DNA from 2 places in the Thermoanaerobacter uzonensis DSM 18761 genome. Region 1 is predicted to be linked to the other one. Evidence: riboswitches for the same ligand, from Rfam matches in the RefSeq annotation. Region 1 holds a riboswitch; the other holds the start of a gene.

Region 1 (5,333 bases):
AGACTATAACTTCCCCTCTGTTTATAGACATTTATTCTAAACCTTCCTAATCCTGTAACTGAATAAGACAAGTCAATGTCCCCATTTTGCTCTAATTTTCGCAATTGGTCACTTGTCAATAAATCTTTCACTATTTCTTCTGTCTGCCCAGGAGTGAAAGGTTCACCTTCTACTTTTTCTAAATAACCATTAATTCTAAGAACTGGAGGCACTCCCACCGTTATATGCAAATCAGAAGCTTTTTTTTCAACTACTAATTCTAAAAGTCCTTTTGTATCCATATGCATCAATCCTCGTACGTTAGTCGTAACATTTCATCAATTGTAGTTTTTCCTTCTAAGACAAGTCTTTTGGCACTTTCCCTTAAAGTTTTCATTCCATTTTTCACCGCTTGTTCTTTAATTACATCAGAAGAAGCTTTAGAGTTTATAAGCTCTCTGATATCAGAAGTGATAATCATTATCTCATATATAGGAATTCTTCCTCTATATCCTGTTTTATTACAAACAGGGCATCCTTTTCCTCTGGATAAAGTAATGTCTTCCTTCTCCTCTAATCCCAGTATTTTTTTCTCACTCTCTGAAGCTTTATAAGAAATTTTACAATTATCGCATATTTTTCTCGCTAGCCTTTGAGCAATAACTCCAACCACAGCAGAAGAAACAAGATAAGGCTCTATACCCATATCAATAAGCCTTGTCACTGCCCCTGCTGCATCATTTGTGTGCAGAGTAGAAAGAACCAAATGCCCCGTTATAGCAGAGCGAATAGCTATCTCTGCAGTTTCTGTATCCCTAATTTCTCCAATCATGACGACATCCGGATCTTGTCTTAAAATAGACCGAAGAGCAGTAGCAAAAGTAAGACCTGCTTTTTCATTAACTTGCACTTGATTTATTCCTTCTATTGAATACTCAACAGGGTCTTCAACAGTTATTATATTGATATTAGGTTTGTTAAGCTCTTTTAACATGGCGTACAAAGTTGTGGTTTTTCCACTGCCTGTAGGACCAGTCAAAAGTACTATACCATGAGGTCTTTTTATCAGCTTATCAAAAAGTGCCACGTCTTTTTCATCAAAGCCCAACTGTTCTTTTGTCATCACGAAATTTTCTTTATCCAAAAGCCTTAAAACTAATTTTTCTCCAAAAACAGTAGGCAAAGAAGAAACCCTCACATCTATATTCTTTTCGTTTGAAACAAACTCAAACCTTCCGTCCTGTGGAAGTCTCCTCTCTGCAATATTCATGCTTGCCATTATTTTTATCCTTGTTACCACTGGAGCATGAGTGCTTTTTATAGTTCTCATAGCCTCTGTTAATTGTCCATCTATCCTAAATCGAATTCGCAAGTCCTTCTCTGTAGGTTCAATGTGAATATCTGAAGCTCTATTTTTTATTGCCTGTTCAATTATAGAATTTACAAAGCGTACAGCAGGCGCATTTTGCACTTCTTCCAGAATTTCATTTGGCAGCTCATTCGCAGGTTCACTTTGGAATTCCTTTTTGAAATCTTGGACTGCTTTCTCTGCCTGTTCTCTTCCGTAAATTCTATCTATAGCTTTTAGAATGCTACTTTCAGAAGCAATCAATGGTTTTACATTTTGCTTTGTTAAAATTTTTACATCGTCAATAGCAAAGATATTGAGAGGATCTGCCATTGCTACCAATACACCATCTTCATCTTTTTTTATAGGAATAATAGTATGTCTTTTAGCAACAGCCTCGGGAATTAATTTTGCCACATCTGGGTCAATATAGTATTTTTGCAAATCTACATGTGGAATGCCTAATTGAAATTCTAAAGCCTCTAGTATTTGATTTTCTGTAACATACCCCAATTTAATAAGAACTTTTCCTAATTTTTCTCCTGTTTTATTCTGAACTTCTATTGCGTGTTTTAGTTGTTCTTCTGTTATAAGCCCTACCTCAACTAAAAGCTCTCCTAGCTTTTTCTTGGCCATAAAATATACCTCCAAAAATAATAAAGCCGACATAAAGCCGGTTGCACCACTGTATCCGTGAGGCATAAAGTGCCCACATATAGCCTCACTTCATCTACTCTTTATAAAATATTCTACAAATTATTCATAATTCCTTCTTTTAAATGCATGTATACTAAATTTTTGTCGAAAAATCCCCCTGTCCATAATTTGAAAGAATAATTAGCTTGATTTACCAACATAGAAAGTCCATTAGAATATTTTATTCCATTTTTTTTAGCATATTTTAAAAAAACAGTTTCAAGAGGATTATATATAACATCATAGACAAATTTAGCCTTTGAAACTACTTTTTCACTTACAGGTGAATCTTCAACCTTTGGATACATTCCTACGCTTGTAGTATTAACAAGCATGTCTATTTCTGGTATTTCTTCTACTTCATTTATACTGCAGTAATCACATGGAATCTTAAATTCTTTCTTAATGTACTCTGACAAATCTTTTGCTCTCTCAACACTTCTATTAGCAACTATTATCGAATCTATTCCATCTAAAGCAAGTGCGACACAAACAGCCTTAGAAGCTCCACCAGCTCCTAAAACAACCGCTTTTCTTCTTTCAATTTTTTCCCCTGCTTCTATTAATGAATCTATGAAGCCATAAACATCCGTATTATATCCTTTTAATATTCCTTCTTCATTAACTACAGTATTGACTGCGCCAATTTTTAATGCTTCTTCTGAGACCACATCTAGGTATTCAATTATTTTCTCCTTATGAGGGACAGTTACATTAACTCCTCTTATTCCTAAAGCTTTTACTCCTTTTACCGCTTCTTCAAGCTTTTCCGGTAAAACATCAAAAACTGTGTAGACACAATTTAAATCTAAAGAATTAAAAGCATAGTTATGTATTAAAGGCGATAAACTATGTTCTACAGGATGGCCTATAAGACCATATAGTTTAGTATTTGCATTAATTTTCATATTCCTCAATCCTTTTAAGTACGTGTCTTTCTGCCCTTCTCATAAGCTTAGTCCACCCTAATTCCTCTTGAGATAAAGGTTTTACCAAAATAGTGTACAATCCTGCTCTTTTCCCACCAAAAATATCAGTAAATATTTGGTCTCCTATTAAGGCAGTCTCATTAGGCTTAGCATCTAAAATTTTTAAAGCTTTTTTAAAAGCTCCTTTTCTCGGTTTAATAGCCCAAGCTATTCCAGGTACACCAACTTTTTCTTTAAACTCATTCACTCTTCTTTTAGTGTTATTTGAAATAAGGCAAATTTTAAATCCTTCTTTTTTTACTTTTTCAAGCCATTCAATAGTCGTTTTATCGGGAAATTTTGATTTTTGAGGCACTAAAGTGTTGTCAATATCTAAGACAAGACTGGTAATTCCCTTTTCTTTTAAAAAGTCTAAATTGATATCATAGATATTTTCCACTATAATATCAGGAATTAACTTTTTATACATATCTTCACCTCATTTAGTTAAAATTATATAATAAAAAAAAATAAACTGTCAATACAAACAGTTTTACATAGAAAGCTCTTTAAAAAGCTTATTTAAAGCCTTCTTCTCAATCCTTGAAACATATGATCGAGATATACCTAGCATCTTTGCTATTTCTCTTTGAGTCCTCACTTTTCCATTATATAACCCGTATCTCATTTCTATAATTAACCGTTCTCTATTTTTTAAAACGCTGTTCATTTTACTGTACAATTTTTTAATTTGAAGTTTTTTCTCCACTTGCTCTGATATTTCATCTTCCTCTGTGCCAAGGACATCCATTAAAGATATCTCATTGCCCTCTTTATCAACACCAATAGGGTCTTGGAGAAAAATCTCTCCTTTCATCTTTTTTTCCGCTCGTATAGACATAAGTATTTCATTTTCTATACATCTAGCTGCATATGTGGCAAGATGAGTACCTTTTGAAGAATCAAAAGTAGAAATTGCTTTTATAAGCCCTATTGTTCCAATAGATATTAAATCATCTATATCTTTACCTGTGCCACTGTACTTTTTAACAACATGAGCTACCAACCTTAAGTTTCTTTCTATTAAAATATTCCTCGCTTCCTCATCACCGTTTTTATAAGCCTCTAAATATTTCTTTTCTTCTTCTGGAGTAAGTGGATTGGGAAAAGAGTTGGTGTTTGTCAAGTAACCAAGATTTAAGAGTTCCTTTACAATTGATGCCAAAATTGCAACAACAACTTCCCACATTGCCGCCACCCCTTTTTTTAGCATTACACATCTATTATATGTGTTTTATTTAAAATAGTGCACGTACATCAATATTTCATTATTTTCTCTGCTATTTCTTTGAAAAGAGGGGCAGCTTTAGTTCCTCCAGTATCTCCATTCTTTACAAAAATCGAAATTGCATATTTAGGCTTATCAAAAGGAACAAAACCTGTAAACCAAGCATGATATATATTTAGCTCCTTGCTAACTTCAGCAGAACCTGTTTTACCAGCACTACCATAGGTAGTCTCAGCCCTTTTCCCTGTCCCTTCTTGGTCAATAACCACTTCTCTCATCATTTCTTTTAAAATTTTGGCTGTTTTTTCGCTTATCACTCTGTAAGACTTTTTTTGAGACAATTTTTCAATTTCTTTCCCTTCTTCATCAACTATTGCAGTCACTAAACGTGGAACATTTCTAACACCGTTATTAGCAATTGTCGCTGCGATATCAGCTGCTTGAAGAGGCGTCATCAGCACATCTCCTTGCCCTATTGACAAATTCCCAATACCTGCTCCATAAGTATCAGACAATTTAGGCAATCTCCCTATTTGCTCAGGTATTGGCAGACCATCATCACTTTCTATTCCAAATTTTCTCGCCATCTCCAAAATATTTTTGGCCCCTGTTATTTGCCCAATCTTTATAAAAGTAGTATTGCAGGAAACTGCAAAACCTTTTACCATGTTTATTACTCCATGACTTTCTCCTTTGTAATCGTGAAATATTATTCCATTTATATCATAACTACCACTGCAATAAAAAGTATCTTGTAAATTCACTTTATTATATTCTAACGCTGCAGCAGCTACTACAATTTTAAAAATAGAGCCAGGGGGATACATTGAGACAGCTTTGTTTATAAATTCTTCGTTAGAGCTATTTAAATAAGCTTGAATATTATTTTGGTCAAAATTAGGTCTACTTGCCATTGCAAGTATATCACCTGTTTTTATATCTAATACCACTGCTGCTCCATCTACCATATTCTTGTCAAGAACATTCTCTACTGCCTTTTGTATGTGATAATCAAGAGTAGTTTTTACCCCCAAAACTTCTTTTCCAGAAGTTTTTAACCTTACTCCTAACCCTTTTATATAATCAGTATTATTCCCATCAGTAAACACTGCAA
Region 2 (5,333 bases), on a different contig from region 1:
TGCACTGGCATTACCTAAATATTTATAGATATCAAATATGCAAACAGCCTGATGTGTTGCTTTTGATGTTTTTACAGAGAGAAAAATTTACTAAAGATGAACTTAAAAAGAATTACGATTATTATGAACCTATTACCACTCACGACTCTTCCTTGTCGCCAGCTATATTTAGCATACTAGCCAATGAAATAGGATATACTGACAAAGCTTATAAATACTTTATGATGACTGCAAGAATGGATTTGGACGACTACAATGACAATGTTAAGGATGGAATTCATGCTGCTTCTATGGCAGGAACATGGAGTGCAGTTGTGAATGGCTTTGGTGGAATGAGGGTTTATACAAATGAACTTCATTTTGAGCCGAGACTACCTAAAGAATGGAATTTGCTCTCTTTTAATGTGAGATACAAAGGTAGAAAAATAAATATCAAATTAACCAAAGAAAGTGTTGTGTTTGCACTATTAAAAGGAGAACCTATAGAAATCTACTGCTTTGACGAAAAAATTTTACTTGAAAAAAGAGAAAATAAAGTAGAAAGTCGTAAAAATTAAAGAAGTATGGAGCCAATCGGCACCATACTTCTTTAATTTTTATATGTCGTTATTTGAAAGGGTGAGTGAACCGCCGCCCGTACTTAAATCAAAGTAATAATTTCCACTGCCTCTGTATGAATATACTTTGATGTAATAGGTTCCCGTTTGTGTTGGAATATATGTTATTGTTTCCTGCCTTTGTGTTCCAGTTGAACTTTTAATAAGAGTACCAGTTGGGCCATAGAGGTATATATCGAAATCAGGGTTATAGTTTGCCCAATCAGGTATTATGAAAGTTATTGCGATAGGATATGATGTGTTTGTCACGTTAAATGTCCAAATGTCACTGTAACCAGACCCAGGGAGCGAATCTTTAGCATAATAATGGTTTGGCACAGATATATTAGTTCCTGTGAAATTTCCAGCTGTTTTAATTGCTTCATATGCATCCAATCTTCCTGCACCATAGTCAATGTTTTTGCTTGGAGGCCCCCAACTTTTTGCAGTAGTCATTATTATATTTTTTACATCAATTGGTGCAAGGTTTATATTTGCACTAAGCATAAGGGCTACTGTACCTGCTACAAAAGGTGTAGCCATGCTTGTACCACTGTATGTCACATAGCCATTTATAGAATTTGCTTTTGCGGCAGTTATATTATATCCAGGTGCTGCAATGTCAGGTTTTATCCTTCCGTCAGCTGTGGGACCACGGCTAGAGAAGCTTGCAAGGTTGAATCCAAGTTCTCCTACATCTGCCATTGCTGCAACAGTTATGGCTTTTTCCGCTGCACCAGGTGATCCTATGGTGTACCTTGCAGGACCTGAATTTCCAGCTGCAACTACTACTACAATTCCGTTATCTACGGCGCTGTTTACTGCTAATGAGGTAGAGTCAGTTCCATCAGAACTTGTAGAAGTTCCAAGGCTTAAATTTATGACTTTGATTCCGTATACATCTTTGTTTTGAACAGCCCAATCAATTCCTGCCGTTACGGTACTCATACTTCCGCTTCCATTCGAATCAAGTACTTTTATTCCTACCAAAGCCGCACCAGGTGCAACACCTGTATAAAGGCTGTTACCCGCCCCAGTTCCTGCTGCAATGCTTGCTACATGAGTCCCATGTCCATTATCATCGTAAGGGGTAGTTTTACCGTTTACAAAATCTCGCCATCCTATTATTTTGCCACCAGCAAGGTCAACATGGGAACCATCAATGCCTGTATCAATAATTGCTATTACTATATCATTTTTGGAGTAAGAGGAAGGATTACCATCTCTGTTTCCAGTTACGCCAAAGTCACTTCTCGCTTTTGTAACGCCAAACCATTTTGTTGCGGTGTCTAATGTCGCATATACAGGCTCATCATACTCAATTTGCTTTACTATATCCAATTTTGACAAAGCGTTTATTTGTCCTTTAGTTAAAGTAGCAGCAATTCCTGGAATAATTTTGTATTTGTGCTTTATATTAAACTTTCCAATGGATTTAGAAATATTCAATAGTTCGTTATCATCTATGTTTTTGTTGAAGGTTATTACGACAGGGAATTCCGCACTGTCAGGCTTATCAGTAAGCTTTGCTTCCAGGTTATCAAAGATTTTGTTTTTGTTAGAATCTTGCATCAAAACTTTTTGAATTTGAGGAGGGTAATTTTTTGCTGGAAAGTCGCCAGATAAGTTTGTTAAGTTGGGTTGAGCTTGGACTAATACTCCACTTAGCGACATTAAAGCTACAATTAACACAAAGGCCAGTAAAGCTTTTAATGTTTGTCGGCTCTTCATTTTTTCTTACCTCCTTAAAAATTTAATATTTTTTTAAATTTAAGTCAGCCCTTCTAGTCGCTAAGTGAAACTGTTTCTTTCTTCTATTTATCATCTCCTTTCTGTAAGATTTATTTTCTATAATAAAACTCAAGCAATTTTTATGCCAGTTCACTGTATATGGACAAAATGTATAAAAGTTTTTAAAATGTATAATTTTTTATACACATTTTTATACACAAAAGAATGGATAAACACATACATTTAGAAATTAGTATAAATTTAACGAATTATGTAGAAAAAATCTTTTTTAAAAATAGAAGGAAAATTCATATTTATGTCGAAATAGTAATATAGGGAAATTAAATAAATTTTTGTTGAAAAAGGCAAACTCGTCGAAAGGCGGGGACGCAAAGCTACGGGTCTAATGCAATAGTTTTGCTATGATAGCCGGGCTACCAACATTTATATATGACCTCCTGCCTTTTGGTAGGAGGTTTATAAATTAAGGAAGTGGTGTTTTATATGACTAATAAGGAAAAAATTTATAATATTATTGTAGAAAAAAGTAAAGAATTTGATATTCAAAATTTTTTGATAAGTAGAAAAGGTGGAATCACTACAGAAGAAGTAGCACAACTCTTAAAAATGGCTCGACCCAATGTGTCTTTTATTTTAAATCATCTTGTAAGAGAAGGGAAAATAGTTAAAATTATTTCAAAACCCGTGTATTATATTGAAAAAGATAGATTAGCTTATTTTTTAGGGAATAAGGTTAAAGAAGAAATGCTTCTAAAAGACTTAATTGATTTTTTACACTTAAGAAAAGGAAAAGAATGTGCTTTTGAAAATATAATAGGACATGATGGCAGCCTCAAAGGACAAATAGAACAGGCCAAAGCAGCTGTATTATATCCTCCTTATGGGCTCCACACTCTTATCATAGGACCGCCTGGCTCTGGTAAATCTTTTTTCGCGGAGATGATGTACAAATTCAGTCTTCAAAATGGTAGGGTAGGACCTCTGGAAGTGTTAAACTGCGCGGATTACTATAACAATCCTCAACTTCTTATGTCTCATTTGTTTGGACATGTTAAAGGGGCTTATACTGGAGCTGATGTAGATAAGATAGGTTTAGTCGAAAAAGCCGATAAAGGGATATTATTCCTTGACGAGGTTCACCGCCTACCTCCAGAGGGCCAGGAGATGCTCTTTTACCTTATTGACAAAGGAGTGTATAAAAGATTAGGAGATACTGTTGAAAGAAGGGCTAACTTAATGATTATAGCAGCTACTACAGAGAAACCAGGTTCCTTTCTTTTAAAGACTTTTATGAGGAGAATACCCGTTGTCATTCAACTTCCTTCCTTTGAGGAGAGACCTCTTGAAGAAAAAATTGAAATGATTATTTATCTTTTTAAAGAAGAAGCCAAACGCCTAAACTTAAATATTGTTGTACATCCGGAAGTAATTTCTTTGCTTTTGTCTTTGCAATATGAGGGAAATATTGGGGAATTGAAATCCCTCCTTCAATTAATTTGCTCTAAAGCTTTTTTAATGAACTATGGGACAAATAGGAATTTTTTAAAAATTGATCTTACTTTGTTACCTCAGAATTATTTAAAACTAGGGCTAAATGATAGAGTAGTTTTTGATAAATTTTTAATCATTTCTCCTGAAAAAGAAAAGAAAATAGATAGATATGATTTTTATGAATTTATCGCTATGAAATATCATGAATTAAAAGAAAGGGGAATTAAGGGGATGTTACTTGAAAAGGGAATAATCGATTGTATTAATAACTTTTTAGAAAGCATTTTGGAGGATAATTTTAGAAAAAATGGGAATTTTCCATAGATTAGTATATCTAAGAATATATCACTATAATATATCATCACGGAGATATTTTTAATTAATGGTGGATTATCGGGAAATACGAAGGATGACAATATTAAGAGAAGAGTTTATAATTGTAATCGAATTAACTCCTGCTATTGCGCAACAATAGAAAGGAGGAAACTCATGATGAAGAATAAAATTTTGAAAATTTCTGTAGCATATTTAATGATATTTATAATGCTAGTCGGAGGAATTACTTCGGCATACGCTTACGACAAAATCCACGTTGTTTCAAAAGGTGAATCATTGTATTTAATAGCGAAATGGTATGGTAGTGATGTAAATAACATAAAACAGGCAAATGGGAATTGGAGCGATTTGATATATCCTGGTGAAGAATTAGTGGTGCCAGTAGATGAAAATAGTGCTTATTACAATTATCTTGTTGACAGATATTTAATCGCAAAAATGATTTATGCTGAAGCGCGTGGAGAAAGCTTTGAGGGTCAGGTCGCTGTAGGTGCGGTGATTTTGAATAGAGTAAAAAGCGGTATTTTCCCAAATACTGTAGCAGGAGTTATATATCAGCCAGATGCTTTTGAGTCTGTGGCAAACGGAGAATTTTTCAATCATGAACCTGACCTTACAGCTTTTAAAGCAGCAGATGCAGCTTTAGCCGGATGGGACCCAACAGGAGGAGCCCTATACTTCTTCAATCCAGCTACTTCAACTTCTTGGTGGATATGGACAAGGACAATTACAAATGTGATAGGACACCACTGGTTTGCAATATAGGAAGGCATAAGCCTTCCTATATTGCATATATTTTACATTATAAAATTTTACTTTTGTAAAAGAATAAGAATAGCATTAAAAATAGGAGCTGATTATATGGTATATATATTTGTAGGAGGAAGTTCAGAAAAAAGTTCAATTATAAAATTTTTATCCTACTGTGTACATTCTAAAGAAATAGTGATAGAAGAGTTAAAGAATTATAAAGAGAGAGCGGATATTTTAATTATCTCTGATATTCTATGTGATGAGGATTTTCGCAAGTTAAAAAATTATATTTATAATTTTCCGAGCGGTATTATGATAACAAATGCAGATGATGAGCTATCAAATAAACTCTTTGCACAGGGAATAAATTCTACCCTTATAACATGTGGTTTAAATCCAAAGTCC

The links. Region 1 has a riboswitch for cyclic di-GMP ahead of gspE (type II secretion system ATPase GspE). Riboswitches for the same ligand answer to the same signal wherever they lie in the genome.
Region 2: another riboswitch for cyclic di-GMP. It lies ahead of BUB32_RS09785 (sigma-54-dependent transcriptional regulator); the one in region 1 lies ahead of gspE (type II secretion system ATPase GspE).

The regions. Positions count from the first base shown of each region.
Region 1 covers NZ_FQUR01000008.1:229,761-235,093, forward strand. The annotation lists gene BUB32_RS04505 (type IV pilus twitching motility protein PilT) at 1-281, opposite strand, end outside; gene gspE (type II secretion system ATPase GspE) at 287-1,963, opposite strand; cyclic di-GMP riboswitch class II at 1,990-2,073, opposite strand; gene aroE (shikimate dehydrogenase) at 2,077-2,931, opposite strand; gene BUB32_RS04520 (YqeG family HAD IIIA-type phosphatase) at 2,921-3,421, opposite strand; gene sigK (RNA polymerase sporulation sigma factor SigK) at 3,485-4,180, opposite strand; gene BUB32_RS04530 (peptidoglycan D,D-transpeptidase FtsI family protein) at 4,249-5,333, opposite strand, start outside.
Region 2 covers NZ_FQUR01000016.1:15,182-20,514, reverse strand. The annotation lists gene BUB32_RS09795 (glycoside hydrolase family 65 protein) at 1-557, shown strand, start outside; gene BUB32_RS09790 (S8 family serine peptidase) at 597-2,327, opposite strand; cyclic di-GMP riboswitch class I at 2,682-2,769, shown strand; gene BUB32_RS09785 (sigma-54-dependent transcriptional regulator) at 2,832-4,163, shown strand; gene BUB32_RS09780 (cell wall hydrolase) at 4,332-4,940, shown strand; gene BUB32_RS09775 (Mur ligase family protein) at 5,037-5,333, shown strand, end outside.